3 regions of the Roseobacter denitrificans OCh 114 genome follow, and region 2 is predicted to be linked to each of the others. Evidence: riboswitches for the same ligand, from Rfam matches in the RefSeq annotation. Region 2 holds a riboswitch; each other region holds the start of a gene.
The links. A riboswitch is a leader RNA that binds a small molecule or an ion and turns the genes downstream of it on or off. The one in region 2 is predicted to bind cobalamin.

Region 1: it holds a riboswitch for cobalamin, as region 2 does, so the genes downstream of both, RD1_RS02495 (energy-coupling factor ABC transporter permease) here and RD1_RS16020 (DUF1636 family protein) in region 2, are expected to answer to the same signal.
Region 3: it holds a riboswitch for cobalamin, as region 2 does, so the genes downstream of both, RD1_RS17540 (DUF1636 family protein) here and RD1_RS16020 (DUF1636 family protein) in region 2, are expected to answer to the same signal.

What each region holds. Positions count from the first base shown of each region.
Region 1 is NC_008209.1:522,172-524,435, reverse strand. It holds gene RD1_RS02500 (ABC transporter substrate-binding protein) at 1-507, opposite strand, end outside; cobalamin riboswitch at 778-931, shown strand; gene RD1_RS02495 (energy-coupling factor ABC transporter permease) at 982-1,662, shown strand; gene RD1_RS02490 (NUDIX domain-containing protein) at 1,732-2,264, opposite strand, start outside.
Region 2 is NC_008209.1:3,350,669-3,352,932, reverse strand. It holds gene RD1_RS16030 (HlyD family secretion protein) at 1-355, opposite strand, end outside; gene RD1_RS16025 (hypothetical protein) at 348-755, opposite strand; cobalamin riboswitch at 914-1,134, shown strand; gene RD1_RS16020 (DUF1636 family protein) at 1,238-1,642, shown strand; gene RD1_RS16015 (ABC transporter ATP-binding protein) at 1,639-2,264, shown strand, end outside.
Region 3 is NC_008209.1:3,700,342-3,702,605, forward strand. It holds gene cobW (cobalamin biosynthesis protein CobW) at 1-521, opposite strand, end outside; gene RD1_RS17540 (DUF1636 family protein) at 514-891, opposite strand; cobalamin riboswitch at 981-1,177, opposite strand; gene RD1_RS17545 (acetate/propionate family kinase) at 1,476-2,264, shown strand, end outside.

The DNA of each region.
Region 1 (2,264 bases), 1.3 Mb from region 2:
ATCCTGACCGGCGGGATAGTTTGGCGCGAGGATGAAGCTGTTGGAATAGCCCGCAGAGGTGGCATAGGCACCAGCGGCCTCGTGCAGGTTATCGTTTTGCCACGCGACGTTGAAATAGTTCGGATGGCACCCCTTACCCGCCAGTGCGGATGGACCCGCATTGGGTGACAGATAAAACTTGCCCTGTGCGACAGTCGCCGGAACGACGGCCATGGCGAGGTTCGACCAGATTATCCCCGTCATCACATCGACCTTTTCGGACTGGATCATCTTGTCGGCCAGTTGCACGGCGATATCGGGTTTGCGCTGATCGTCTTCGATCACGACCTCGATGTCGTCACGGCCCGACTGTTTCACCGCGAGCATGAAGCCGTCGCGCACGTCGATACCTAGCCCGGCACCGCCCCCCGAAAGGGTTGTGATCATGCCGACCTTGACGCCTTCTGCCGATGCGCCGCCTGCCAAAGCAGCCAGTGCCGCAGACAGAATGAGTGATTTCACCTTCATCTTGATTTCCCCTGTTTTTCCCGGGTGGTTTTTGGTCGTCTGACGCATCGCATCCACCCCTGCAACTGCGTCGATTATTCATATCCCGCAAGACTTGATCAGAAACAACAGGGATTTGCCAGTCACCGCAGGACAGAATTGGCCAAAAACCGGGCGCAGGGCCGCCGATTTTCGGCCAAACCACACCGGCGCTGCCCGTCGACAGGCTACGTCGCGATCGCACCCGGATCATCAATCGTCGCAGACAGGCTTGCCTTGCGTGTCCGATCGCGTAAAGCTTGCGGGGATGGCGGCCCCTGAAAACGGGCCTTAATTGGGAACCGGGTGCAAGACCCGGACTGCCCCCGCAACTGTAAGCAGCGAAAACGGCCAGCGCGGCCCGAAGCTGTAAGTCAGGATACCAACCATCAATCTGCAACCGCCGGAAAATTCCGGCCATTTAAATGCGTCGGGTGGACGCGAAAGGAAGTAAACATGCACATCGAACCGGGCGTCGTGGACGGCGCAAAAATGGTATTGGCCTATGGAACGGCCGCTGCCGCTGCGGGCTATTCCCTCAAACTGATCAATGATGATCTCAAGACCCATTCCGTGGTCTCCTTTGCCCTGCGCTCCGTGATTGCGGCGATCGGGGTGTTCATCTTCTTTGAGGTCTTTCCGCATTTCGCCGTCGGCATCTCGGAGGTGCACATCATTCTGGGCACGACGCTGTTTTTGCTGCTCGGGTCTGGTCCAGCCGCGCTTGGCCTTGCGGGCGGTCTGGCGATCCAAGGGTTGTTTTTCGCACCCTCCGATGTGCCGATGTATTTCGTCAATGTCTCAACGCTGCTGTTCCCGCTGTTTGCGGTGGACGCGCTGGCCAAACGGGTCATTCCGCAGACAACGGCCTATGTCGATCTGCGCTATGTGGATGTGCTGAAAATGTCGGCTGTCTATCAGGGCGGCGTTGTTGCATGGGTGGCCTTCTGGGCGATCTACGGGCAAGGCGTTGGGGCCGACAACCTGTCCGCCGTGACAAGCTTTGGCGTGGCCTATCTGCTGGTCATCCTGATTGAACCTTTGGCCGATCTCGCAGCGCTTGCCGGTGCCAAGGGCCTGCGCGCAATGACCGACCGGGGCATCTTCACGCACCGTTTGCATAACGCGGCCACATAAGAATGCGTTTGGACCGTGGCGCAACGGCGCGCCGCGGTCCCCTCTTTGCGCTGACCTGTTGCGCGGTTTCTATCCATGTTCGGAAATGGCCAATAGCCCAAGTGCGGCTATACTCGGCGCATCCTTGATCTGCCCAGCGCGGATCATGTCATGTATCGCCTCAAGACTGAACGACGCGGTTTGCATATCCTGTTCTTCTTTGTCGCGATTTACGCGCCCCGCTTGCAGACCGGTTGCCAGAAACGCGTGAAACCCCTGATTTGAAAAACCGTATGCCTCGAAAAGATGCCCCAACCTGATGAGGGATTGCGCGCGAAAGCCGGTCTCCTCCTCCAATTCGGCGAGGGCGACCTTTTCCGGGTCCGTGCCCGGCCTCGTTTCCCATGACCCTTGCGGGAATTCCCAATAGCGCCCGCCCACCGGATAGCGAAACTGCTGCACCAGTTGAAACCGCCCATCTGCATGCTGCGGGACAATCAGAACAAAGTCTTCTTTGTCAACGACGCCGTAAATCCCGTCTGATCCATCGGGAAAAGTCACCGCATCCTCGTGCACCTTCATCCATCTGTTTTCATAAACGGTCCGGCGGAATTGCCTTTTGA
Region 2 (2,264 bases):
CCTTTGCGGCTTCGACCTGTGCGCGTTGGGAGTGGTCCTCCAGACGAAATATCGGCTGGCCCAGGTTCACCAATTCGTTGTTCTTGACGTAGATTTCCAGCACGCGGCCCCCGGCCTGCGGCAAGATCGTCACTGTGCGAAAATAGGACACGACGGAATTTGTGGCCGGGTGGAAATAAAACAGCGTGGTAATCACGGTGAGCGCCATGATCGCGCATCCGGTTATGCCCCACCTGAGTTCATACCAGACGCTGAAAAGGTTGATTTCAATACCTATTCTCTTGCCCTGCCGGAAGCGGCGATAGAGATAGTCAGGTAGGATCGTAAACAGCGCGCAGATCAGTGTCTCAAGCATCGGAGGTGTCTTTCGGCGCCGGATTGATCGGGGTTTGCGCAGCGGCGGGTGTGTCATGCGACCCGTTTCGATCAATCGCATCGGCAATGGCGCGCAGGGGGCTGCTGAAGTCTGGAAACTGGAACCCCGCCACAAGGATCGCGGCCACCCAGAAGAGCCCGTTGTGAGTAAACAGGGCGAGCAGGGACAAAATACCAACCAGTTGGAACTGCGGATGGTTCGACTTATGCGCCAGCTTTTCCGGAATCGCATGCAGCGTGAAATAGGCGACACCGATCAGGATCACGATTGCGACCGTGAAAAAAACCATGAAGGTGAAAAGGTAGTCGCTGCCATCAGCCGCGGTCACATATTTGGGAATATGTCCGGTCGCCATGGGGTGAAGCGTTGCAGGTTCCATGCGTTCTCCAAAAGATACCACAAACGCAGACCTTTGAGGCCCATGATACCAACACCTTCATAACGAGAAATCCGTTGGCATTGCAATGCTGCGCTTTTGGCCGACGGCATGTAAATGCGGACAGCACAGAGTTTCCCTTGACGCGCGGCAGAATGTCGGGAAAGGGTTCTGGGGATGGTGTTCGGAAAGCCAAAAGCAATCCGGGCTGAAAAGGGAATACGGTGCGGCGTTCGTAACAGACGCCAAGTCCGTGACTGCCCCCGCAACTGTAAGCGGTGAGCGACCCCGATGATCACCACTGGGTGCATCCGCATCCGGGAAGGATCGGGCAAGCTGTGACCCGCAAGTCAGGAGACCTGCCATCATCGATGTAACTTCAACCCGGGCGGGGTGTCCGGACAGGAGGTCATGATGGATTTACGGGCCAACCCGTCGAAAAATACATGTCCCACAAGGCACCCTGCGCAATCGCGGAGGGCGACATGGGAACACCGACACATAGAATAACAATCTGCACATCCTGCCGACACAAGGGCACCGACTGCAAACCTGGCTATGAATTGATTGCCAGACTGCGCGCGGCCATTGCTGCTGCGGGCGACAGCGTGAGCGGAGAATTCGAGATTTCCGGCGTGGCCTGCATGGCGGGCTGTGATCGCCCCTGCACGGTTGCCTATCACGGCACGCGCAAGGCGACCTATCTTTTTGGCGACATCGAGGCGGATGCGGATATCGCTGATCTGGTTCGTTTTGCACGTGATTACGCACTGCTGGAGGACGGATGGTGTTCGTCGGTTGATCGTCCCGGCAAATTACGCAAAACCACGCTTGCGCGCGTGCCTGCGGCCATCATCGCGCTTGAAGTCAGCGATGTGCGTGTCTCATGAACGCCACGGACATTGTCGCGCAGAACATCAGCTGGGCGCCGCGCCGCAAAGAGCCGCTCTTGCTGCACCCAACCAGTTTTCGCGCCAAAGCCGGCAGCGTGATGGGCGTTGTCGGTCCAAATGGGGCGGGTAAATCAACCCTGTTGCGTCTGCTTTACCGGTATCAGGCGCCCCTGAGTGGTCAGATCAGGATCGGCGGAGACGACATCTGGTCGATCCCGCCGCGCGCCGCTGCGCGAAAGGTGGCGGCGGTTTTGCAGGAACAGCCGTCGTCCTTTGGACTGACAGTGCGCGAAATCGTGACGCTGGGTCGCGCGCCGCACCGCCTTGGGTTTGCCACCGCAGGCGCAAAGGATGCGCAGATCGTGGAAGCCGCGCTTGAGACGCTGAACCTGAGCGATCTGGCGGATCGGGACCTCGTCAACCTGTCGGGCGGTGAACGCCAGCGGGTCATGGTGGCCCGCGCCCTTGCGCAAGAGCCGCAGGTGCTCGTGCTGGATGAGCCGACCAACCATCTGGACATCCGCCATCAGCTTGAGGTGCTCGCCCTCATTCGCGCGCTGGATGTGACGATCATCGTCTCTCTGCACGATTTGAATGTCGCGGCGGATGCCTGCGATAC
Region 3 (2,264 bases), 350 kb from region 2:
TGGTCTTCGAAGACCTCGGACAAGGGCGTGTCATGATCAAGGCTGTCATCCGCAAGGCGCTGTGCATCCACCGCCGCCACATTCGAGGCAAAACGGCCCGCGGCCACGGCCTCGGCATCAGCCAGCGCGATGACGCCATCCACCGTGATCTTCGAGCGGATATCCGGCCAGTCAAACGCCTTGAGCAGCGGTTTCGGCAGGGCAAGGCCGGAGGTTTCGATCACGATATGCTCCGGGCGCGGCTCCAGCGCCATGAGCGCTTCGATGGTCGGGATGAAATCATCCGCGACTGTGCAGCAGATGCAGCCGTTCGCAAGCTCCATGATGTTTTCCGCCGGGCAATCCGGGATCGCACAGCTTTTGAGGATTTCACCATCCACCCCCACATCGCCAAATTCATTCACCACAACCGCCAGACGTTTGCCGCCGGGGTTCTGGATCAGGTGCGAAATCAGTGTGGTTTTCCCGGACCCGAGAAACCCTGTGATCACGGTGACGGGAAGTTTTGCAAGATCAGCCATTGTTGTCCTCCAGCGGCGGTATGCGCGCGATACAGTTACGTTTGAAATGTTCCGGGCGGGTGCGCCACGGGATCAGACCATCGCTGGTCTCATGATAAAGGGCGGCCCCCTCGATCAGCGTGTCCAGATGCGACGCCTCATGCAGGTTTCCGTACAGATAGGTCCACTTGTCCCCGCCCCCCCGCAGCGCGACGGAGCAGCCGGAATCGCAGTTTTGCAAACATTCCACCGCCCGCAAATCAAGCCCCTCGGGCAGACCGCGCGCCTGCAATTCATCAAACAGACGCTGGCCCGGACGTTCGCCGTCGTCGGTAACGTCGGTGCCGCGTTTGCATTTGATGCACACCAGTATCTCTGTGCGCTCACCCATGGGGGCGGCCAGTGCAGGTTACATCATTGTCCGTTATAACAGCATGTGCCGTCATCATGTCATTCCTTTCCGGAGCACCCCGCCCGGTCTTATGTTGCGTTTGTGATGGCAGGTCTCCTGGCTCGCGGGTCAGCGCGCCTCTTTTGCCTTCCCAACCCGTCTTTCGGTCAGTGGCGTGCGACAGAGGCACTCTTCGCTTACAGTTGCGGGGGCAGCCACGGCATTTCACCGCGTTCCCTTTTATGTCCCGGCCTGAACCGGAACAACCATCGTGCCCTGCATTTTCCAGCGATGGCGTGGGAAGTCAATGGCGCACCGGCTTGTCTGGCGATTATCATTTCTGATTGGCCAACTGGCGGTAGAGTGCGCGCGGTTCACCACGCCACAGGGTGCCGTCAGATACCCGCGTGACAGCGGATCACGAGGCTGCAACTATAACCATCAGAAAACACGCCGGTGTCCAGACCGGCGGCCAAACACTTGGGAGGCCATGTGCAAAACACACTGACAAGCCGCGCGGATCGGATGCACATGCGCCCCGCGTATCGTGCAAGCGTTGCTTTGTTCCGCCGGGTCGCCGCCACATGAGCGGTATCCTTACATTAAACACTGGCTCGTCGTCGCTGAAATTCGGGCTTTACCGGGATGCGCCAGAACCTGACCTGCTGCTGCACGGTCAGGTCGATGAGATTGGCGACAACGCGCTATTGATCCTGAACACCGGCGAGGAAAGAACCAAACAGAAGGTAGCGGCACCCAAGCCCGCTGCAGCGCTGGAACATGTGATGCAGGCGCTGGCGCCGCATTTGAGCGGGTTGCCCATCCACGGGGTGGGCCACAGGATTGTGCATGGCGGCATGGATTTTACGAAACCCACGCTGCTGACCGGCGATGTGATGGCGGCGCTTGCCCGGTTCAACCCGCTCGCCCCGCTCCATCAGCCCCATAACCTCGCCGGGGTTGAAGCCGCGCGCACGGCCTTTCCGGATGCCGTTCAGGTCGGGTGTTTCGACACGGCGTTTCACCGGGGCCATCCGTGGGTCAATGACACCTTTGCCCTGCCGCGCGCCTTTTATGACGAAGGGGTGCGGCGCTACGGGTTTCACGGGGTCAGTTACGAATACATCACAGGCGTTATCAAAACCACCTATCCCGACCTGCACAAAGGGCGGCTCGTGATTGCGCATCTGGGCAACGGGGCGTCCATGTGCGCGATTACAAACGGTAAAAGCGTCGGCTCCACAATGGGATTTTCGGCATTGGATGGTTTGCCCATGGGCACCCGCTGCGGCCAGATCGACCCCGGTGTGGTGCTGTATCTGCTCACGCAAAAGGGCATGGCACCCCTTGAAGTGATGGAAATGCTCTATTCC